One region of the Trichococcus sp. genome, then DNA from elsewhere that is predicted to be linked to it. Evidence: a T-box and tRNA genes for the amino acid it is inferred to sense, from the RefSeq annotation. Region 1 holds a T-box; the other regions hold tRNA genes.
What was found. A T-box is a leader RNA that pairs with one kind of tRNA and senses whether it is charged. The one in region 1 lies ahead of argS (arginine--tRNA ligase), so its partner is inferred to be a tRNA-Arg.
Positions count from the first base shown of each region.

Region 2: it has a tRNA-Arg gene. The T-box ahead of argS (arginine--tRNA ligase) is inferred to sense a tRNA for this amino acid. The anticodon was not compared.
Region 3: it has a tRNA-Arg gene. The T-box ahead of argS (arginine--tRNA ligase) is inferred to sense a tRNA for this amino acid. The anticodon was not compared.

Region 1 is NZ_JBSQPW010000007.1:49,091-57,151, reverse strand. Features, by position in the region: gene ACTCCX_RS03185 (NAD(P)-dependent oxidoreductase) at 1-513, opposite strand, end outside; gene ACTCCX_RS03180 (MATE family efflux transporter) at 684-2,087, opposite strand; gene ACTCCX_RS03175 (GyrI-like domain-containing protein) at 2,118-2,630, opposite strand; gene ACTCCX_RS03170 (ClC family H(+)/Cl(-) exchange transporter) at 2,728-4,257, opposite strand; gene argS (arginine--tRNA ligase) at 4,745-6,442, opposite strand; T-box leader at 6,564-6,833, opposite strand; gene ACTCCX_RS03160 (GNAT family N-acetyltransferase) at 6,898-7,509, opposite strand; gene ACTCCX_RS03155 (alpha/beta hydrolase) at 7,557-8,061, opposite strand, start outside.
Region 2 is NZ_JBSQPW010000012.1:24,217-32,277, forward strand. Features, by position in the region: gene fabF (beta-ketoacyl-ACP synthase II) at 1-220, opposite strand, end outside; gene fabG (3-oxoacyl-[acyl-carrier-protein] reductase) at 236-967, opposite strand; gene fabD (ACP S-malonyltransferase) at 997-1,923, opposite strand; gene fabK (enoyl-[acyl-carrier-protein] reductase FabK) at 1,945-2,904, opposite strand; gene ACTCCX_RS04815 (acyl carrier protein) at 2,930-3,157, opposite strand; gene ACTCCX_RS04820 (beta-ketoacyl-ACP synthase III) at 3,184-4,167, opposite strand; gene fabT (fatty acid biosynthesis transcriptional regulator FabT) at 4,167-4,628, opposite strand; gene ACTCCX_RS04830 (hypothetical protein) at 4,926-5,264, opposite strand; gene ACTCCX_RS04835 (hypothetical protein) at 5,500-5,805, shown strand; tRNA gene ACTCCX_RS04840 (tRNA-Arg) at 5,893-5,966, opposite strand; tRNA gene ACTCCX_RS04845 (tRNA-Arg) at 6,235-6,308, opposite strand; gene ACTCCX_RS04850 (methionine gamma-lyase family protein) at 6,485-7,741, opposite strand; gene hflX (GTPase HflX) at 7,725-8,061, opposite strand, start outside.
Region 3 is NZ_JBSQPW010000026.1:11,245-19,305, forward strand. Features, by position in the region: gene ACTCCX_RS08470 (aminopeptidase) at 1-1,214, shown strand, start outside; gene ACTCCX_RS08475 (hypothetical protein) at 2,112-2,426, shown strand; tRNA gene ACTCCX_RS08480 (tRNA-Arg) at 2,672-2,744, shown strand; gene ACTCCX_RS08485 (helix-turn-helix domain-containing protein) at 3,301-4,206, opposite strand; gene ACTCCX_RS08490 (hypothetical protein) at 4,319-4,480, shown strand; gene ACTCCX_RS08495 (GMP reductase) at 5,879-6,910, opposite strand; gene ACTCCX_RS08500 (RNA-guided endonuclease TnpB family protein) at 7,139-8,061, shown strand, end outside.

The DNA.
Region 1 (8,061 bases):
CGTTTCAGCCCCTTCTGCGTATTTCCCGGTCCGGTTGCCGTTCGGGTCAAAATAAGCGGATGGCGATAGATAAGACCAATTGACCTTGCTTTCCTTCAGAATGTTGAGTGCTTTGGCCATATTCGTTGCAGTTGGTTTGAAAGCCTCGGGAAAATTGGCCGTTTCCATTACCCGGATCGTTTTCCCGGGATCCGCGTAAAGGCTGCCGGCACCACCTACGACAATCAAACGCGTTTCCGGCAGGTGCTCCAGTTCATCGATTAAGGACTGTAGCGAGGTGACATGCTCCTCTTCCATCCCCGCCGGCGCATTGAATGCGTCCACAATCACATCGAACCCTCTCAGATCTTCCACCTGCACATCGAAAATATCCCGCTCCAATATGGCTATCGCTGTGTCTTCGAGCTTGGCGGGGTTCCGGATGATGGCGGTCACCTCATGTCCACGGGCATGCGCTTCCTCCAATATCAACCTGCCTTGTCTGCCTGTCGCTCCGATGATTCCGATTTTCACTGAAAACCCTCCGTTCTGGTACCAACCATCTTTCTGTCCCTTTCATTTTAGGATTCCGGAGAATAAAAGTAAAGCCGGACACTTATCCGGAAACGAAAACACCAGATCCCGAAAATCCATTAAAAAGCCCTGCAGCACCACGACACGGCTCTGCAAGGCTTTCACTTTTTTTATTTTTCTGTCGCAACATCTGCAATTGTGTGCGGGTAGATGTTGGCAATGACTTCTTTATCGATTTTTTTGTTGAAATAAATGCTCATGACAAAAGCAAAGACTTCCGCAATCGGAAACGCCCACCAGACCAGCGCAACGTTCCCCATCAAAGAAAGCAGATAGGCTGCCGGCAGCAGCACCACGACCTGACGGATAAGCGAGACCCATAGACTCAGGCCGCCTCTCCCGAAGGCTTGGTACACTGAACCGGAAACGATGTTGTAGCCTGCAGCAACGTAGCAGAGGCTGATGATCCGCAAAGCCGGGATGCCGATTTCCAGCATTTCAGCAGATGCATTGAACAATTGCAGAAGTGTGCCGGGCATAACCAAGAAAAGGGCAGCGCCGATGAACATGATCGCCGTCGCATATCTTTTAGACAAGCTGATGGTCTGCTTGATCCGTTCTTTTTGATTGGCACCAAAGTTGTAGGCGATGATCGGAACCATCCCATTGTTCAGACCGAAAACCGGCATGAAGATGAAACTCTGCAGCTTGAAGTAGACACCGAAGACAGCGGTCGCAGTAGGGGTGAAACGGATCAGGATGTTGTTCAGGCTCAAATTCAGGAAGGAACCTACAGCTTGCATCAAAATCGAAGGCCCCCCGATGGAATAGATTTTCTTGATCGTTTGCATATCCGGGCGGAACCCTTTGAACGATAAAGTGATTTCCTTATTGAAGCGAACGTTGAAAAAAAATGCCAGTGAAGCCGCGGCTATCTGTCCGATAACCGTTGCGATCGCAGCGCCCCTTGTCCCCATCGCCGGAACCCCTAACCAACCAAAGATGAAGATCGGATCCAAAATGATGTTCAAAATCGCTCCGGTTGCTTGGGTCGTCATCGTGTACAACGTTCTGCCGGTCGATTGAAGCAAGCGTTCCATGCTGACCTGCATAAAAATCCCGAATGAGAAGACGCTGATTACTTGCAGGTAGTCGATTCCGTAGGCGATGATTTCTGCATCCTTCGTCTGAAAGGAGAAATAGAGCGGAATGAAGAATAGGCCCAACGCCAAAAACAGCAGGAAATGCACAGCATTCAGGAAAATACCGTTATCGGCCGTGCTGTTTGCGGCCTCGTAATTTTTTTCGCCGAGGCGTCTGGAAACCAACGCATTGATCCCGACTCCGGTCCCGACCGCCAAAGCGATCATCAAGTTCTGCACCGGGAAGGCCAATGATACGGCAGTCAGGGCTTTTTCGCTGATCTGGGCCACAAAGATGCTGTCGACGACATTGTATAAAGCTTGCACCAACATGGAGATCATCATCGGAACGGACATGGAGATCAATAATTTGTTTACGGGCATGACACCCATCTTGTTTTCTGCCATTGCTGGCTGTTTATTTTGTTGCATATTGTTTCCTTTCCAAAAAAGTGGAGCCGTCTATTCGACGGCTCGCCTTTTTGTAGCTATAATTTTTAATTTTTCATCTGCCTCTTGGATGGGCAATTCGATTTTGGTCAAGTACTCCTGTGGAGTGTAACCTTCGCCATTGTAGTAGGTCTCATAAGAGATGCCATTCGTTTCGAAATCATGGAACTCCAGCCACTGATCCATTTCCTGGTAAATTTTCGGAATTTCATTATAGGGACCGATATGCAGGCAGGATACGCGTTTCCCTGCCGGAATGACGGACATGCGGATATCATCCTGCGAGGGCAGCATTTTTGCGATTGGATAACCTACCTCGATTTCAACATTTTGTTTCGTGAATGAGTAATAAATCGTGAAACAGGGACCTGAAGGCAGTTCTTCCAACAAATTCAGATAGGTCAGGATTTTTTCCCGGCAGTCTTCTATCTTCATTTGCATATTTTTCAGCGTCGTTTCCGTTTTGATGGAAATGATGCGCTGCTCCGGCTGATTGGTCAATGTGATTTCTGAAATTCTTCCCATTTACAGAACCCCCTCTATCAAAGCTTATGCTACACCGACTTTAGAAAACTTCAATATAAGGATAGCACACTTTTCAGAAAAAAAACGTCTTGATGCATCAAGTGTTGAAAAGTTGCCTCTTTTCCAATTGCCTCAGTTCTTCTTGAACAGTCTTGGCCAGTCCCTGATCCGTTAAGACATGCAGCACATCTCCCGTATGCATAACGGTTTTCCCGGTTGCCACCACATTCTGTTGGCCTCTGCGGATCGATGTCACCAATACATCCTCAGGCCACCGTACCTCACGGATTTTTTTTCCTGAAAAATGACTTTCGGCTCTGACCGGTAGATCAAACAGATATTTTTTGCCGTTGCGCCTGCTATCATGCGAAGCGATTAGCCTTTCCAAAAGGCTTTCGTAGATGGGGTCCACCCCCAACAAATCGGCGGTGACAAAGGCGCTGAATGAACAAATGGCTAGAGGCATCAACTGATTCATCCCGCCGACCATCTCCGTCACCAAAATGATGGCAGTCAAAGGTGCTTTTCCGATTGCTGTGAAATAACCCGCCATCGCAAAAATGATGAAATGCGGCAAATATTGCGGATCGAACGAAATCAGAGCCAAAGCCGCTTTTCCGTAGATGGCGCCTAAGATTGCCCCCAACGATAAGATCGGCAGAAAGATGCCTCCAGGAACGTTCGCACCGTAGGAGGCCATCGAAAATACAAAACGCAAAACCCATAAACCAATCAACATCCCCAAGGAGAGTTGCCAATTGCTCAAATGCAGAATCAGCTCGCTGCCTCCTCCGATGACTTGGGGAAGAAAATAGCCGATCGGGATGACCAGAACGAATGGCAAGATTGCGTTATAACTATCCGAGATGAATGGAAGCTTGCTGTACAGTTTCGGCAATAACAAGACCACTTTTGTGTAGAGCCAGCCATTCAATCCCAAAAAGATACCCAACCCAATGACCAAGCCATAGTAGGCGATCGGGATTGTGTTCATCATGCCGATGTTCAGCGCTGGGGTCAAACCGAAGATGTTCAAGGACACGAAATTTGCCACAAGCGCGGAGGAGAAAGTAGTGATGGCAAGCAAAGGGGAAAAATTATGGTGGACTTCCTCGAGGACAAACATCAAGCCAGCCAAAGGAGCATTGAAAGCTGCAGCCAAACCAGCGCCGGCACCGCTCGAAAGCAAAATTTTCTCCTCGACATCATCCCCTTTTGTGAGACTGCTGACACCTTGTCCCACTGCGGATCCCAATTGGATGGAAGGGCCCTCTCTGCCCAAGAAAAGGCCGGAGCCGATCGCCAGCAGACCCCCGATAAATTTTTTCCAGAGCACCGGCCACCAGTTAAGGCTAATAATTCCTTGTACTTGCCCCTCCACTTGCGGAATGCCGCTGCCCTTGATGTTGGGTTCGCTTTTGACAAGTTTTCCTACGATTAGCGCGGCTGCCAATGAAAAAAACACCCAAGGAATAAGCCAGATTGGTTGTTCCTGCATATAATGATAGCTTTCGACTACGCTTTCTAAAATAAATTCTATTCCTAACCTGAAAAGGCTGACAATAAAGCCGGCTGATAAACCTACAAGTGTTCCTTTCATTAGGTAGACTACGCGTTCATCAGCCATGAGCTTCCTGTAGATATCCACAGGTTATCCCTTCCTTCTGTTGTTTTTGTTTCGAAAAATTCAAAAAACCTAAAACTATGTGCATAATTTTAGGCGGTTTTGGTTTTCATCTCGCTCTACATAGTCGAACTCTGAATTGCAGGGGGTTCCGCCTAAGTTGACATTACGTCACGGCCAAAAAGCGGCCGTTCTCGTAATGTCCTCTTAGTGCTCACCCCCTACCGCAATTCATCGTATCCTACGCAAACGCGTTCTGAATCCCAGTAATCTCCGCCTAACGCTATTTAGGCCCATCCAGCCAAAACCGGGCTGGCTGTTCCTAAATTTCGTTAGTGCTCGATTCCTAGAGCGGGATTCATCTCGCTCTACTTAGTCGAACTCTGAATTGCAGGGGGTTCCGCCTAAGTTGACAACCCCACGCGGACAAAAAACGTCCGCTTTGTGTTTGTCCCCTTAGTGCTCACCCCCTACCGCAATTCATCGTATCCTACATTTTTTCTGGGGATTGGACTCCTAGGAGTCTTAGGCCTTCTTGCAGGATTGTGGCTACGGATTGGACTAATGCCAAGCGGGCATTGCGTTGGTCGTCTTCTACCAGCACTTTTGTGTTGCCGTAGTATTTATTGAATGCTTGGGACAAGTGGAGCGTGTATTTCGCGATCACGGATGGCTCGAATTTTTCGTAGGCTTGTTGGATGATTTCAGGGAAACTATTCAACAGTTTCACGACTTCCCATGCGTACGCATCATCCAAACCAAGATCAGCAGCTTCGGTCGTGTCCAGTTCAACTGCCGCTTTGCGCAGGATGCTCAAGCCACGTGCGTTTGTATATTGTACGTATGGGCCTGTTTCGCCTTCGAATTGCACGACTTCTTCCAAATCGAAGTCGAAATTGTTCAGACGGTCATTTTTCAGGTCGTGGAAAACGACGGCACCGATGCCGACTGCTTTGGCGACTTCTTCTTTATTTTCCAATGTCGGATTCTTCTCGTTGATCTGTTTCAAGGAAAGCTCGGTCGCTTCATTCAGGACTTCCTCAAGTAGGATGACTTTCCCTTGGCGCGTCGACAATTTTTTGCCGCCTTGTGTGATCAGACCGAATGGGATGTGGTGCATGTTTTCTGCCCAATCATAGCCGAGTTCTTTCAGAACGGCTTTCAGTTGTTTGAAATGGTTGCTTTGCTCATTGCCGACTGCGTACAAGGACATCGCAAAATCATAGTTGCGTTTGCGGTAGATCGCCGCAGCCAAGTCGCGGGTGATGTACAGCGTTGCGCCGTCCGATTTCTTGATCAAAGCCGGATTCAGATTGTATTTTTCCAGATCGACGATGGTTGCACCGCGGTCCTGGGTCAGGATGCCGGCTTTGTCCAGCAGCTCAACGACTTCATCCATCTTGTCGTTGTAGAAAGCTTCGCCGTTGAAGGAATCGAACGTGATTCCCAACATATCATAGATTTTCATGAATTCCTGCAGCGATTCGGAGCGGAACCACTCCCAAAGATGCATAGCTTCTGCATCGCCGTCTTCCAATTTCTTGAACCAAGCGCGGGCTTCGTCGTTCAAAGTATCGTCTGTTTCTGCTTCTGAATGGAAACGCACGTAAAGAGTCAGCAATTCATTGATCGGTTCAGCTTTGACTTTCTCTTCGTTGCCCCACAATTTGTAGGCCACGATCAGCTTGCCGAATTGGGTTCCCCAGTCGCCCAAGTGGTTAATTTTGATTGGGTTGAAGCCGACTTTCTTCATGATATTGGCCAAAGAATTTCCGATTACTGTTGAACGCAAATGGCCCATCGAGATCGGTTTCGCGATATTCGGCGAGGACATATCGATCGGAACATTGCCGCCTTTGCCGATATCGGCTGTTCCGAATGCATGCTTCTCGGCAGCAATTTCATGCAGGACTGCATTTGTAACGGCTGCTTTTTCAAGGAAAAGGTTGACGTACGGGCCTACTGCTTCTACCTTCGCAATGTAAGGATGGTTCAGTTGTGCCGCCAAATCTCCCGCGATTGCTTGCGGTGCTTTGCGCAGTGCTTTCGCCAGTGCGAATGCCGGAAATGCAACGTCCCCGTGTTCTGTATATTTAGGTACTTCCAGCAATTGGTACACTTGGTCGTAAGTTAAATGCTCCGATACCAGCTTTTGAATCTCTTCAGCAACAATCTTTTTATAGTCCATATTTTTCTGCTCCTTTATTATATGCCTCTGCCTATCCACAAGGTGAATGGATCACTTATCTTCCAGTAGGTACTGCAAATCTGCGATAACGATAAAAAAAGCCCCTATTCTGCCCTGGCAAAATAGAGACGAACATCCGTGGTACCACTCTAATTCGATAAAGCAACACAGATGGGCTCTGATTAGTTTATCCTTTTGAACCGTTAACGGGGCTAAACCGAACGACGCTACTCGCAGACTCTTTCCCGATCCGTCCGTTGAACAGAGGACCGCGCCTGTTTTCAAGTCATTTTCTCTGAAGTGCGTTTCCTTCTTCACTCCGTTGCGGGCTTCCACCTTCCCCGCTCGCTGTGAACATTGCTCGAAGTACTTTCTTCATCAATGAATGTGATTACTATCTGTATTACTATATCAAAGCCGGCCCTGTTTGTCTAATTGAATTTTTGACTTCCTCATCATTCCGATGGATTCGGCAAATGCTTCGGACGGCTCATCCAGATGCTTTCCGAGTAATCCATGAAAATTTTTCCGATCCAGGATTTTTTGCGATGCACTTCGCGGAAGCCAATCCTTTCGTAAACACTTTGAGCCCGTCCGTTACTGTCGACGACATCCAAGGCGAAGGTTTCGTAAGGTTCCGTTTCGATCAGATTGAGCAGCATCTGTCCGGCAACTCCTTGACGCCGGTCTGCCTCATTCGTCGCCACGCATTCAAAATAGAGCGTGTCATCGTCGATGGCCAGTGGCTCGCCGTATTCTTTGCGAAAACTGAAATAACCGACGTGTCCCCAGATGAACCCGAAATTAGCCAAAAAATCCTCTTTATTCACTTCCATGGCACGGCGCTGGTTGGTCGAACAACCCACCATCGCGACTGGTCGCTCGCCGTCCATCGCGACCCGGATCAGGTCCTCCTGCAGCAGTCTGCGGAATCCGCCAAGTAAGCGCTCAGTATCGCGATGCAGCACCTTCATATCCTTATAGTAGCTGGAAACGAAAATTTTTTTGACCTCTTCTTTTTGTGTTTCTGATAATTGGCTCATTTTCGCCATCGTTATTTCTGTCATGTTCTTCTTCCCTTCATGTAATCAGACTTATTTTTGGATCCGCTGCACTAGTACTGGCGGTTGTTTTCGATGAATGCTGTGATGGCTTCAACCGTCTGTTGGTGCTGCTGTTCGGCGCTGATGGATGCCGTCCCATCGCCCTTCTGCAAGCCATAATCGCCGAATTGGCCGTGATTTCCCCCATCCAGCACGATTTCCGTATAGTCAACCGGCAGCTTCCCTTGCGCTTCTTTGTAGCTTTCCCGGTTCAGAACTCCATCTTCCGAACCATAGATGGAAAGGACCGGAAACGGCGCATCGTTCAAGTCACTTGCCGGATAGGCTGCCAAGAGAATCAGGCCGGCGACTGCATCAGCTTGGTCAGCCGCAAAACCGGCAGCCATGACCCCGCCAAGGGAATGACCGGCGAGATACCAATCTTCAACTTTTTCGTCCTGTGCCATGATCGCTTCCGCCGCGTCCGCATCAAAGACCGCCAAATGGAAAGGCATTTTGGCAATAACCACCAACAAGTCCACATCGGCCAAGCTGCGCAACAAAGGCGCATAGGCT
Region 2 (8,061 bases), on a different contig from region 1:
GCGAAAACAAATCCATACGCTTGTATTCTTTTCGGTCCATATACTTGGTCGCATCAAAGTCTTTCACTTCACCTGCGACGGATATGCCCGTTTCGCTTGCATCAAAATTTGTGATGGCAGCAATACCGTTTTTACCGTTTTTGATGCCGTCCCAAAATTCAGTGACTGTATTTCCTAAAGGGGTGATAGCACCCATACCTGTAATAACAACGCGATTCATATTTATCCTCCTGTCTTACATGTACATGCCGCCATTGACACTGATGGTCTGGCCGGTGATGTAAGTATTCTCACTCAAGAAGACAGCAGTGTTTGCCACTTCTTCGGCTTTTCCAAATCGTTTCAATGGGATTTGCGTCAACATTTGTTCTTGAATCTTTTCCGAAAGAACATCCGTCATTTCCGTTTCGATGAATCCTGGTGCAATGGCATTACATGTAATGCCTCTTGTTGCAGCTTCACGGGCGACAGATTTCGTCAATCCGATGATGCCGGCTTTGCTGGCAGCATAGTTGGCCTGCCCTGTATTTCCGGTTTCACCGACTACGCTTGAAATGTTGATGATGCTGCCGGCTCTTTGTTTCAGCATTAGCGGCAAAGCGTGGCGGATCATATTGAAGGTACCCTTCAAATTCACTTGATAAGTGGCATCAAAGTCCTCCTCATCCATGCGCATGATCAATTTGTCGCGGGTAATCCCAGCATTGTTAACCAAAACATCCACGGAACCGAATAGTTCTTTGGCTTGGCTGACGATTTCTTTGGCAGTCTCAAAATCGCTGACATCTCCTAGGAGCGTTTTTACAGTTACACCGTAAGATTCCAGATGCGCAACTTTTTCTTCAGCAATCGGTTTACGTGCATTCAGAACGATATTGGCTCCACGTTTCGCATAAGCTTCAGCGATGGCTTCGCCGATTCCTCTTGAACTACCAGTGACGATGACCGTCTTTCCTTTTAAATCCAAGACTATCCCTCATTTCTTGTCTGATCTTCTTATTTTTGTAATCCTTCAAGGGTCTTGCTGAGGGATTTCAAATCCTCCACATTATATACAGCGACCTCTTTGTTGATTTTTTTGATGAATTTGCTTAAAGTCGTGCCTGGGCCGACTTCCACAAAGGTGTCCACTCCCAGTTCAACCAACTTGCGGACGCTGTCTTCCCAAAGTACCGGCGATTCGATCTGACGCACTAAAAGGCCCTTGATGGCGTCTTTCGCTACGATCGTCGCTTCGGTATTGCCTACGACAGGTATCCTCGGTTCACCCACGTTCACCTCAGCCAAAGCCACTTCCAACTTTTCCGCTGCAGGATGCAACAGTGCTGTATGGAAAGGACCGCTGACGTTCAACGGGATAATGCGCTTCACGCCTTTGGACTCAAGAATTTCGATGGCTTTATCCACGCCTTCGATTTCTCCGCCGATAACAATCTGCGTCGGCATGTTGTAGTTGGCAGGCGCGACATAGGCTGTCTCGCTCGCTTCCCGGCAAGATTCTTCGATGACAGAACGTTCCGCATTCATGACGGCAGCCATTTTCCCACGGCCTGCCGGCACAGCTTCGCTCATGTATTTTCCGCGTTTCGCTACGAGCGAAATAGCCTCATTAAAAGAAAAAGCATTGGCTTTCACCAGTGCTGTATATTCTCCGAGGCTCAATCCTGCAACAAAATCTGGCTGAATTCCCTTTTCAGCTAGTAATTGATCAAGGGCGTAGCTAACCGTTAAGATTGCTGGTTGTGTATATTCAGTTAAATGAAGCTTGTCATTCTCTTGGAAACATAATTCTGCAACATCGTAACCAAGTGTTGCTGAGGCTTCCTCAAAAACAGCGCGCACAACGGCATACTCGTTATAAAGTTCTTGACCCATACCGAAATATTGTGCACCCTGACCACTATAGACAAAAGCTGTTGCCATTATTTCACCTCTATAAATTTGTTACTCAGCCCACAATTTAGCTTGGGCCAAAATAACTTCTTTGCATTCCGTCATATACTCTTGTATGATCTCGTGACACGTTTGTTCCTTCGAAATCAAACCGGCGATTTGTCCGGCCATCATCGAACCGTAGTCTTTATCGCCATCAACAGTCGCTCTTTTCAGAGCGCCTTTGCCCATTTCTTCAAGTTTTGCCAAGTCCGGATTTTCCTTGCTTGTCTCTTCTTTTTCGACTTGCAGATATTCTCTGGTCAACTTATTGCGCAACACACGAACAGGATGTCCGGTAATCTGACCGGTAATGACTGTATCGATATCTTTCGCCTTGAGAATAGCATTCTTGAAGTTTTGATGTGCATTGGATTCTGTGGCAACTACAAAACGAGTACCTACCTGAACAGCAGATGCGCCCAACATGAAAGCAGCTGCCATCCCACGTCCGTCGCCGATACCACCGGCAGCGATGACTGGAATCGAAACGGCATCGACAACCTGAGGAACCAGGGCAAGTGTCGTTGTTTTCCCGATGTGACCACCGGATTCCATGCCTTCGACTACGACAGCGTGTGCGCCATCTTTCTCCATTCTTCTCGCTAAAGCTACGGAGGCCACTACCGGAATAACGGTGATGCCTGCTTCTTTGAATTGGTTCATATAACGGGCTGGACTTCCGGCGCCGGTTGTGACAACCTTAACGCCGGCAGCGATCACTGCTTCTACGATAGCATCGACATGCGGATTCAAAAGCATGATGTTTACACCGAAAGGCTTATCCGTCAATGCTTTCATTTTCGAAATTTTCTCATTCGCTACATCCACACTATCATGTCCAGTCCCGATAAGACCCAAACCACCAGCATTGGAAACAGCACTTGCCAAATCAGCATCCGCTACCCACGCCATTGCCCCTTGAATGATGGGATATTGAATACCTAATAATTCACATAATTCTGATTTCATACAAGGCCTACTTTCCTGCTACTGCTTATTCTGCTAATTGAGCGTCAACGTATTTAACTAAATCTTCAACAGTGTTGATGCCTTCGTCTGATTCGATTTTGATGTCGAATTCGTCTTCGATGTCGTTGATGATTTGGAATAAGTCTAAGCTGTCCGCATCTAAGTCTTCTCTGAAGTTAGTTGCTAATTGTACTTCTTCTACTTCTTTGTCCAATTGGTCCACGATAATAGCTTGAATTTTTTCGAATGTCATAATAAATTCCTCCAAATATGTTTTTTTTAGTTTAATGATACTACGATGGCTCCCCAAGTGAGGCCGCCACCAAATCCTGTCATCAGCACCTTATCTTTGGTGCCGAGTTGAATTTCCTTGGTTTGAACAAGCTGATCCAACAATATCGGAATGCTTGCTGCTGAAGTGTTGCCCGTTTCCGCAATGTTTGTGGCAAACAGTGAAAATGGCAATTTCACTTTTTTGCTGATTGCCTCCAATAAGCGCACATTTGCTTGATGAGCCAAAATCTTCTTCAGATCGCCATCAGAAAGATTTCCCTTCTCCATCACTTCGCGTATGACGCTTGGCACACTGCGAATTGCAAAATCAAAGATGGCTCTGCCATCCATCGTAAGGAAAGCTTGTTCCTTTTGCGAGGAGTCTCCATACGGATTTTCTACTTTCATCGTGTTCGCCACTAATGCCATATGGCGTCCACCATCAGAATGGATCGCTTCTGCAACGAAGCAATCATCTTCCGTTCGTTCCAACAACAAACCGCCAGCGCCATCCCCAAACAGAACAGCCGTAGAACGGTCTTCCCAGTTGACGACTTTTGACATTGTCTCAGCACCGATGATCATGCCATATTGATAGAGACCGCTCTGCATCATATGGAGACCGGTAGACAATGCGTAGACAAAGCCGGAACAAGCTGCATTGATATCGAAACAGAAAGCATTTACTGCGCCTATCTTTTCTTGCACTAAACAAGCAGTCGATGGGCTGAGAGCATCCGGCGTCATTGTTGCTACGATAATGAAGTCCAGTTGGTCTGCAGTGATTTTACCGTTTTGCAAAATTTTGACGGCCGCTTTGCTTGATAAATCGGAAGTATTTTCATCCTTCGAAATGTGTCGGCTGCGGATGCCTGTCCTTTTGCTGATCCACTCATCACTTGTGTCCATGATTTTAGACAGATCCTCGTTTGAGATGACCTGTTCAGGAAGATAGTGACCTGTTGCGCTAATCTTTGAACCCAATTTCATCAACCCTGTTCCTTGATATTTTGAACTAACCCAAATAAGAAACCGTGAAGATTGTTTAGGCCTTTCAGCAAAACTTTCACTTCCTGATCTTCCATATCGCGAATAGTATTTTTTACCATCTCTCTATGGAACTTATCATGAAGACGATACAGTAAGCGTCCTTTTTTGGTTAATCCTAGTTTTACGACTCTGCGGTCATTCTCCATCCGAATGCGTTCGACATACCCCTTTTTTACCAGAGCGTTTATGGCCACCGTCAAAGTTCCCGCAGTGATGTTCAATTTTTTTGCTACTTCAGAAGTTGTATGAGCTTGATACATGCCGATTGCCTCGACTGTATGCATCTCCTTGATGGATAAATCAGAAAACGTACTGACACGCAAAGCACGCTCTTCGATATCCAACACTTCACTGAAGACTGCTACGAGATATGAGTTAATTTTATCTATGGAATGATCCAAAGATAGCTCTCCTCCTTTCGATGCCCAATCAAACCACATGCGCTTGAAGGTCAAAATAGTTTGATGTTCAAACCTTTCGACTATCAAACTATATAAATTTTTATACAACCTGTCAAGCATTTCGATAATAATTTTTCTTTTATATCTTCCGTTATCTCTTCCGGTGCTGCAAGATTCATTGAATCCCTGCTACATTTAAAACGGTTACGTTGAACTGCAGGATAACCAGCTTGCTTGATATGGCATGCCACAACAAAAAGAAGCGACGATGAGGGCCGCTTCTTTTGCATATATGTATTAATCAACTTTAACAAATTCTTCAATGTCTTTGAAATTTACGATTGTTTTATCCTCGCAGATGTCTTTCATCGTGCCGGAGGACAAATCCCAGTAGATCTCTACGACGGCGCTATTTGTCAATAATTTCCGGATTACTCCTACCATTTCCTGCTTGCGGAAGGTAAATTTTATTTCGTCACCGATTTCAGGTCGTATAGATTCCTTGATGGCTTCGACGACTTCCAAAGCCTGCTCATACGATACGCCAAGCAGATTCGCAATACGTGAGTTGCTCGTGCCCTTACGTAATTCGCTCTCAATCATGGTTTTTGTTTCATCAGTAATATTTCGTACCATCTCCATTATCGCCTCACTTTTAAGAACCAGGAACTACAACACACTTACAAGTAGTAGTATACCACACTTTTCATCATTTAGCCTATTTTTCCAATTATTGCCTTTAACATCGAAACATATCTTTCATTTTATTGACAGCTGTCCGCAATTTCATTCTAAATAGGTATTAATTATCTGTTCAGTATGAGGTATAATAAGGATGTGAAGATTTTAACATTCTGTTTAGGAGGGATTTATGATGTTGAATGATCTGATTACGATACTGAAATATGAATACACGGTGCACCCAGGAGAATATTTCAATGTCGATACCTACTGGGTAAAAAACATGTCTGAAGTGAAGACTGTCATCATCGACCAGGATCATGTATTCACGAAAATGGTAAGTTTTTATCCCAAAAATTTTGTCATCTATTTGGAGCAGTTCCCTGACCAAAGCATCTATCGCACCAACTTTCCGCTGAAAAAAATTGATAACAGCGATTCGCATGAGGTTCTTTTCGACGAGACGACAAAAAATATCTTTGAATATCTGGATTGATTTCCGGATATCTTACAAGCCATTCTACAGAAAAAGACCGCTGCAAGGATAATAGTCCTTGCAGCGGTCTTTTCAATTATTTTTAGACGTCTCAAGAGAGATTCGAACTCCCGACCGTTCGCTTAGAAGGCGAATGCTCTATCCGGCTGAGCTATTGAGACAAAATGATTATTCGGCCAAACAAATTTGAAGAAGTTTCAAACCAGTGCCACAAGAAATGATTATACAGCAATCCGTTTAAATAGTCACCATAATTTTGACTATTTCCACAAAAAAATTTCACTGCTGCAACAAATAGATAATTATGTTTTGCTATCCATCTTCAGCACTGAACATCGCTCTGTGCCGAGAAAAAAAGCGTCACACCCGCTTCACAACGGATGTAACCCCTTCTCTGACAAGGACATTTGATCCTGAAAACAGATAGGACGTCTCAAGAGAGATTCGAACTCCCGACCGTTCGCTTAGAAGGCGAATGCTCTATCCGGCTGAGCTATTGAGACAAAATTTTGAGTCCTCAAAACGACTCACAACATTTAATATTATAGGCGATGACCAGCTTAAAGTCAATACTATTTCGTAGGAAGGTTTCGAGGTTTTCCTGCAGGTGAGCTCCTTATGTAAAAAAAAAAGTGATTTTCAGGCTGAGTACAGATTTGACTCAACCTGAAATCACAAATCATTCTGCGAAGAACGTATCCTTCACGGCTGCAGTGACTGCCAATTTGACATGCTCGTAGGTCAGTCCGCCTTGCACATACAAGAGATAAGGCGGTCTGATCGGCCCGTCTGCCGTCAATTCCAGGCTTGCGCCCTGAATGAAGGTTCCGGCAGCCATGATGACATCATCTTCATAACCGGGCATATAGGCCGGAATCGGTTTGACTGCTGCGTTAACCGGCGAATATTTCTGGATCGTCTGGGCAAAAGCAATCATCGCTTCCTTGCTCGGTAATGCGACCATCTGGATCAAATCAGTGCGGGGGCTGTCCCAAGCAGGGGTAGACGGTACGTTGCACTCCTCCAATAATCCTGCTGTATAGACAGCACCTTTCACCGCTTCGCCGACAACATGGGGCGCCAAAAATAAGCCTTGATACATCTCCAAAAGGCTGTAGAGTGAGGCGCCTGCTTCACGACCGATACCGGGAGTTGTCAGTCGGTATGCACACCGTTCAATCAGGTCCTCTCTGCCAGCGAGGTAACCACCCATCTTCACGATGCCGCCGCCCGGGTTTTTGATGAGGGAACCGGCAATCAGATCCGCTCCGACTTCAATCGGCTCAAGTGTTTCGACGAACTCGCCATAACAGTTGTCGACAAAAAAGACAACTTCCGGACCAACGTGCGGTCGGATTGCCGCAATCATCTCCTTAATTTCGTTTATTGTAAAGGAAGGTCTGGCTGCATAGCCACGTGAGCGTTGTATCGCGATTATTTTTGTTTTTGTACTGATTTTTCTAAGAACACTCGGAATATCCACTTTGCCGTCCGCAAGCAGATCGATATGCTGATAAGCGATGTTGAACTCTTTTAGGGAGCCGATTCCGTTTCCGGTCAAACCAACGATGTCCAACAACGTATCGTATGGCGTTCCGGTTACGTAGATCAATTCATCGCCGGGACGCAAGACTCCGAAGAGCGCAGTCGAAATAGCGTGTGTTCCGGAAATGATTTGCGGCCTGACCAAAGCGGCTTCAGCCTGAAAAATCTCTGCATAGACTTTCTCGAGCGTATCGCGGCCGTCGTCATCATAGCCATAGCCTGTGCTAGGATTAAAATGGTAATCGCTGACGCGGTGCTTCCGGAAAGCCTCAAGCACCTTGCCTTGATTAAATAAAGCCTTCTCCTGTATTTCTTTAAACACGGGCTGGATTTTGTTGTCCACTTTAACGACCAGATCCGCCAGTAGTTCTTCTTTATTCGTCACTTGCATCAGTTACTTTGTCTCCTAACCACTTTGAATTCGTTTTAGCATATCCTCTTAAGCGATATGCGTTTGTTTCCTCTATGTACTCAATGGATTCCACAAAGGTCTCTTGCTGCATCTTATTCATCGTCCGGGCTTCAGGGCCGCTTGCATCAATGTCCTTTGTATACGGAACCAACATTTTGGCGATTTCATCCCAGATGAAGTCCTTCAATCGGTTGATGTCGTCATCTTCAAGGGCAGAAATTACGATGTTCGGGAAGAGTCTCGGCTGGAAATCCGGGCTTGCAAGATCCCGTTTGTTGTAGATCGTCAACATAGGTGTC
Region 3 (8,061 bases), on a different contig from region 1:
AAAAATACGCCAAACTGTTGGTCTCGAAGGGGATCAACGTGCAAAAAGGCCACACAATCGTCGTCAACATCGACGTCGAGCAGGCACCGTTCGCGCGTCTGTTGACGAAGGAAGCCTACGCGTTGGGCGCCGAGGAAGTCATCGTCAAGTGGACCGACGATTTCGTCACCCGCGAAACCTACCTGCACACGTCCGAAGAGCGCATGACGAACGTTCCGCAGTACAAGATTGATGAAAGTCTCGACATGATCGAAAAGAAAGCCAGCCGCCTATCGGTACGCTCGGCCGATCCGGATGCGCTGAACGGCGTCGACGGCAAGAAGCTGGCTGCTGTCCAAAAAGCCAACAACGTCGCCTTCGATACGCAACGCATCGCTACCCAAGCCAACAAAGTGAGCTGGACCGTCGCTGCCGCAGCCGGCGCGAAATGGGCGGCCAAAGTCTTCCCGGATTTGGCGACGGAAGAGGAACAGGTCGATGCTTTGTGGAACGAAATCTTCAAGACTTGCCGCGTCTACGAAGCCGATCCTGTGGCTGCCTGGGATGCGCATGAAGCGCGCTTGCTGTCGAAAGCCGATGTGCTGAACGCCGAGCAATTCGATGCGCTGCATTACACGGCCGCGAACGGCACCGATCTGATCGTCGGGATGCCTGAGAACCACATCTGGGAAAGCGCGGGCAGCGTGAACGCGCAGAACGAGAAGTTCATCGCCAACATGCCGACTGAGGAAGTCTTCAGCGCGCCTGATTTCCGCCGCATCGACGGCATCGTCAAATCAACGAAACCGTTGAGCTACGCCGGCAACATCATCGACGGCATGACGTTCCGCTTCGCGGGCGGCCAAGTGACCGAAGTGACCGCCGAAAAAGGCGAAGAAACGATCCGCCGCCTGGTCGAAGAAAACGACGGCGGCCGCAGCCTCGGCGAAGTCGCCCTGGTTCCGGATCCATCACCGATTTCCCAATCCGGCATCGTCTTCTTCAACACACTGTTCGACGAAAATGCTTCGAACCACTTGGCGCTGGGCTCGGCTTACGCATCAAGTGTTGTTGGGGGTACCGAAATGACCCAAGAAGAGCTGGCTGCAGCCGGCCTGAACCGCTCGACTACGCACGTGGACTTCATGATCGGCTCTGCTGATATGAATATCGACGGAATCCGCAAGGACGGATCGGTGATGCCGATCTTCCGCAATGGGGATTGGGCGTTTTAAGAGTTAGTTGTTAGTTTGATCGATTGGCCTCCCGGGGACGGGAGGCTTTTTGTGTTTGTGGGGGCGGGTTCGCCGGAGCAGATGCCTTCGAGGAGGCGTCAGCTCCGGTAAGGATCCGCTCACCGTTGATGCGCGTGCCGCATAGCTATCAGCTCCGGCCAACATTCCTTCACAGGAGGACAGCTATTACCGGAAACCGCTACTCCGGCGAGTGGAGCTTTCGCCGGAGGTAATGGCGCCACAACCTATTCTACGGTTAAGACCCTGCTTGCCGGAGATGGTGCCCGTAAGCGTTCGGCAGCTCCGATAAGGACGCGCTCACCGTTGAAGAGCGTGCCGCAAATCTGCTAGCTCCGGCTAACATTCGCCCGCAGGAGGAAAGACTATTACCGGAAGCCCAACTCCGGTGAGAAGCCCGTTCACCGGAGAAAAGTCCTAGCTCCCGTAAAGGTTGTCCTTGCCGGAGTAGGCGCTCGGCCGAGATTGGCCACCTCCGCCCAGCGCTTGTTCGCGGGAGGATAGCCTCCGCATCCACGCCCAGCTCCGGCTAACATTCCTTAACAGGAGAAAGACTATTACCGGAAACCACTGCTCCGGTGAGCGACCCTTTCGCCGGAGGTAACGGCACTACACCCTGTCCTACGGTTAAGACCCTGCTTGCCGGAGCTAGCGCTCGGAAACGTTCGCCAGCTCCGATGAGGACGCGCTCTCCGTAGAAGCGCATGCAGCAAATCTGCCAGCTCCGGCTAACATTCCTTCGCAGGAGGACAGCTATTACCGGAAACCCCTACTCCGGCGAGCGGTCCTTTCGCCGGTGGTAATGGCGCCGTTTTCTCATTATTAAGAATTCGTAACGGTACGGTACTTTTCTTTCGTTCTGTTTTTGGATGGGCTATAATGTGGGTAGAGAATGGGACAAGTTTTCACGAAAGCAGGGTGTTTATCGTGGTCGATCGAAAGAAACGGATGGAACAGTTCGAGGAGGTTTCACAGGCGGTGGAACCGGAAAAACCGTCTAGCATGAGTTGGCTGTATATTTTCGGGGCCGTTGTACTGATTTTTGGCCTTACTCTGCTCTTCCAACAAATGAGCGGTACGACGGATGGCGAAGTCCGGCCGGCCGATATTGAGAGTTTGCAGGCGGAAATCGCTGAGCTTAGAGGGACGGTCTCGGATTTGGAAGCGCGCATCGAGGCGTTGGAAAATGAATGAGGCCAGAATGTGATGAACCCCGGGTAGAAATCGAGCATTCAGAGAACTAACACTAAGCGGACGCTTTTTGTCCGTATGTGATAATCAGCTTAGGCACAGATTTCTGGGAGTCAGCACACGTTTTAGAGGGCAGCTGATTGGCTGCCTTTTTTGGATTTTCGCCAACATTTGCTGACTCGAGGAATTTTTTTCAACTGGATGTAGAAATTGCACGCATTAAGTGATACAATGAATAGTGTTCTGTTGGTCCTATAGCTCAGCGGATAGAGCACTCGTTTCCTAAACGAGGTGTCGGAAGTTCAATTCTTCTTAGGACCGTCATATGAATAAAAAAAAACGAACTTCCGACAATTTTTTATGTTGTCGGAAGTTCTGTTTGTTTTGGCGTTGATTCTTTTTTCGCTTCAGTGTGGTCGTCGGAAGTTAGGCATACTTTTCTTCTTGAATCGCCGACTGATGCGGGCGGTGTCGGCTGTTCGGCGTCTTTCGTTTGACGTTCAGCAAACTGATTCAGCTTTCGTCGACTGTTCAGCGTCCTTCACTATGCGTTCAGCAAACTGATTCAGCGGTCGTCGACTGTTCGTCGTCCTTCGCTTTGCGTTCAGCAAACTGATTCGGCTTTCGTCAGCTGTTCGTCACCGTTCACTTTGCGTTCGACCGACGCCGATCAAACAATAAAAAATCGGATATCCTTCGCGGGTATCCGATTTTTTTGCGTATAGTATAAGTGTTGGATCAATTCTTAATGGAAGATAGCGAAGCTGGCGGATCGGAAGCAAAAAAATCCGGCTACCCATTTGATCTGGATAGCCGGATTTTTATGGTTTCTGGACGGATGGTAAAACACCTATTCGGTTTGCTAAAGCGGAGCTCCCTATTCATGTACCGAAATCTCTAGCTGTAGCGGATGTTTGAATCCCTCTTCCAAATAATATGCAAGTTCCTTTTCTAATTCGCCCAACAGTTTTGTGTCTTCGATGGCATGTAATATGGCGTAAGCCTTCTCGATGTACTCGGAGCTTTCTTTTGATTCTGCCGTTTTTTGCAGGATAATCCCTTTTCTGGAATAAGCAATCGCCAGTTGGTTGTACTTTTGATATTTTTTGCATAAAGGTATCACTTTTTCCAAGTAGTCGAGCGCTTCAGAATATTGTTGATTATAGATCAGCAAGATAGCCAAATTAATATTCACATTGACCAAAGTAACTTCAGCTTCCTTCATACTGTGGTAAGGTTCCAATTGTTTGCTTACTCTTTTACCAATGTTCACGGCAACCTCACTCGGGAAAATAAACAGAATGTAGTTTATCAAGCGGATATCCAATAAATACCACTTATCAAATTTATCCATACGCTCCCAAATTTTTTTGGCAAAGAATTGTGCCTCCTCAACATTTTGGGTTGTATTCAAAATGATTAGGCTTTCGCATGCATAAAAAAGGTCTCTTATCAAATAGTCTTCATCTTCTTGTAAATAGGCACTTATCTCATCCCGAAGCAACTTCAGATCATCAAAATGATTAAAATTCACCGATAAAAATTCATTGATTATTTTTTCCTTTGTGGTCAAACTTTCCTTATTCAGAATGTAACGGAACTCATCCACCGAAATATTCAGTTTTTCCAGGATTGCCAACCATTTTCGAAAAGTCGGTTCTATTTCGTTTCTTTCTACTTTTGAGTAGGCAGACTGCCCCATTATGCCTTCTGCCACGTATTGTTGGGAATATCCTCTATCTATCCTGATCTCTTTCAGGACGTCGCCAAAGTCTTTCGCCATATTTCCACCTTCCTTTTTTATAGTATTATACGACTAATTGGTTCAAAATGCATTTTTCTCATTTATAATGTGACTATGAAAGAAAATATTTTGTAGAAACGGGGTAGCTGTCATGAAAAAATTTATGGTTTTGTCCTTGGTTTTAGGAATTATCGGTAGTACTGGTTTTATTGTAAAGGAAACAACTGCTGATGCCAATAAAGATGTTCAACATGAACAAGTAGCAAAAGCACCAGCAAAATATTCCACTAATATGCTTTGGTTTATGGGATAAGTAAAGTTATTCAACAAACTTTTACTTACAAATCTAATACAGGCAACATCGGACTTCCCGGAAAAAGGAAAAGCAGGTCAGGACGCGTGTCCTAACCTGCCTACTGCCTAAAGCAGTTGATTTATCCACTTATTTTTCCGGCAAACCCATAAAATATAGTAACTACGGGTAAAACAGTCTGGGGCCGGATTCGGACTCCGGCCCCAGACTGTTCGCAGCTGTTTAATTCCTTCAGCGTCTTTTCCGCTAAGCCCATCAGCTCAAACCTACAAAGTGTAGCGAGGAATTCATATTCGTTCATTCAAAAAGGTGAAGTATGTATTGCGATCAATTATTAAAACGGGATGGGGTACTGCGGGGAGGCTTTCGGCTACTGGATAGACAGAAAAGAGACTTCAGGCTGCTCCTTTAGTGATCGGTTGATATAAACCTACCTCCAGCGATTGCTTAAAATATGTTGTACAATTGACGTTGTACCATTGCGATTCAAACAAAAGTTGTTTCCAAAAGTAAGAGCTCTCTTACTAAGGTAAGTATAGCACCACTACGCGATCTTTTCTATTTGTTTTTTAATGTCCAAAAAACAACGAAATTTCAGCCAATATTGAACACTATGAAATAACAAGCAAAACTAAACATTGCTGTGGCAACAAAATTTGATTAGTTTATCAAATTTACTTACTGCATAGTTAGGAAAACACCAACCAGAATATTATCCGAATGACTGAAGGAAGCTCAACTTCCTTATATTCGCGCGAGAAAAAATACAATATTGTATTTTGCGGGATTACCCTATTTTTGTCGCATCTTGACGGTCTTTTTGGGAAAAAGCGCACAAACTTTATACAGAATTACCAAAAATGTTGCCATGTATCGGGAAAGGTCAAACTATTGTTTTTTACGCAATATATACTTAATATTTTTATAACTGCCTCTTCCCGAATATTTGGATCTGTTTAGGCAATACTCGAACCCCGTTTTGAAAGCGCACCCAAAACCCGAAATGTTTTTCTTCTGATTTAGTTAAAATACGCAGCCGTCAGCGGCACCCGATCGTTTCCGGGCGCCGCTGACGGCCTACTTTTGTTTGTTTTCGCTCGCTAAAATATTCCGCTTCTCGAAAGAGGGCCAGCTGCACGGGTTAGCCCTTCGAAATTGTCGAATAGGTGAGGAACATTCGATTATTTGCTTCCGCATCGGGCCGAGATTGTCGAATGTCAAGAAACATTCGGCAATTTGCTTCCGCATCGCACTGGAATTGTCGAATGCGCGAGCGGCATCCGACAATCTCGGCCCCGCAGTCAAAAAAAGCGAGAATGCAGTTTGCATCCTCGTTTTTTTACAGTTGTCAGGTCGCTTAAGTTAATGACATTGAACGAACCCGTTCCGCTATTCTTATTATAGAATCGTGTCGCCTTCGCCATAAGAGCTGCGGCCAGCTTCGATGATGCCTTGGTTGCTATCGCCGTTGTAGATGGAGTTTTTGACCAATACATAATCGCACTTACGGATAGCAGAAATATCTCTTCCGCCCGCGTAAGAAATCGAGGACTGCAGATCTTCGCGCATTTCGTTCAAGGTGTCGGCGATTGTGCCGCGGTAAGGCGTCAAAATCTTTTTGCCTTCTACGTTCTTGCGTTGACCTTTTTGGTATTCGGACGCACTGCCGAAGTACTCTTTGTACAAACGGCCGTTGATTTCCTTCGTTTCGCCCGGTGACTCATCGTGTCCGGCCAATAACGAGCCGACCATGACCATTGTTGCACCAAAGCGGATCGATTTAGCGATATCTCCGTTGGTACGCACGCCGCCATCAGCGATGATCGGTTTGCTTGCAGCTTTCGCACACCAGCTTACCGCCGCCAATTGCCAGCCGCCTGTACCGAAACCAGTCTTGATTTTGGTCGTGCAGACTTTACCAGGTCCGATTCCCACTTTTGTAGCATCGGCTCCGGCATTTTCCAATTCACGGACGCCTTCAGGAGTGCCCACGTTACCGGCAATCAGGAATGTTTCCGGCATCACTGCTTTGACGTGTTTGATCATACGGATGACTTCATCGGAATGACCATGCGCCACGTCGATCGTTGTATATTCAGGAACGGCTTTTTTAGCCGCCAATTCATTCACGAAATCAAATTCTGCCGCTTTGATCCCCAAACTGATCGAAGCAAACAAACCTTTTTCATGCATGTGTTGGATGAACGGCAAACGGCTCGCCTCATCGAAACGGTGCATGATGTAGAAATAACCTTCTCTGGCTAATTTTTCAGCAAGTTCCTCATCCAGAATCGTCTGCATATTCGCAGGCACCACCGGCAATTTGAACGTGCGGCCACCAAGCGCGACAGTCGTATCGCATTCAGAACGGCTCTGCACAACACTCTTATTCGGAATTAATTGTACGTCTTCATAATCAAAAATTTTCATTTCTATTTCCCTCTTTCTGTTTTTCGTTGTTCACCACAGGCTTATTGAACTTATAACGAACAACGTCTCAGTTTTGTCTTAATCAGAACTGCATAATCGGAATATTTATATTCTGTCAAAATTCAATTTAAATCCTTCAAGGTAATGGACAGTATCACTACGCACGGTGTTGTTAGAACGGGTATAAAAAATAAATCGGCTATTTACGCGAAAAGGAGATGAAAAACAATGAAGCTGAAGGGCATAAAAATTAAATTGCACCCTACTGAAAGTCAGAAAGCATTCATCGATAAGAACCTCTCATTGAATCGTTTCGTCTGGAACAAGCTGCTCGGTATGCAACAGGATCGTTTTGAAAATGGGGGCGACTATGTAAATGCTTATGGCATGCACTATTTGATGAAAGCCCTCAAAATCGAATTTCCATTCCTGAAAGAAGCTGAAAGCACCAGCCTTGAGTACACGTCAGATGATCTGGATGACGCATTTACCCGTTTTTTCACGAAACAAAATAATCACCCTCGCTTCAAATCACGTAAACACCCAAAGAACACTTACAAGTCGAAATGCATCAACCACAACATAATGGTAGTCGATACCCATTACCTCAAATTGCCGAAACTTGGTTTGGTAAAGTTCTTTGGCGGACATCGCATCCAAGATAAAATTAAAAGCGCCACAATTCGCAGAGAATTAAATGGTTCCTATACAGCAACCATCCACGTCGAACACGAACCTAAGGTGTTCGAAAAGACCGGAAATGTGATTGGAATTGATTTAGGCCTTGCTGATCTGGTTATCCAGTCGGACGGATTCAAACTCAAAAACAAACAATTTGAACGTTCTTTGGCGAAGAATAGACGACAGTGGGAACGAAAGTTTGCTCGTCGTCGCACTCAGGCACTCGCTAAAATCGAAGAAGCAAAAGCTCAGGGAATCGATCTTAAACTTTCGGACTTCAAGAATTTGCACAAAGCCAAGGAACATATTGCCCGTATCAGCAAAAAAATTGCGAACCAACGGGCAAATTATCTGCAACAGTATACGACCAGTTTGGTTCGGAGATTCGATCTCATAGCAATGGAAAATCTGTCAACCATAAAACTTATGCAGAATCATCATTTGGCACGCTCTATTGCCGATGCTTCTTG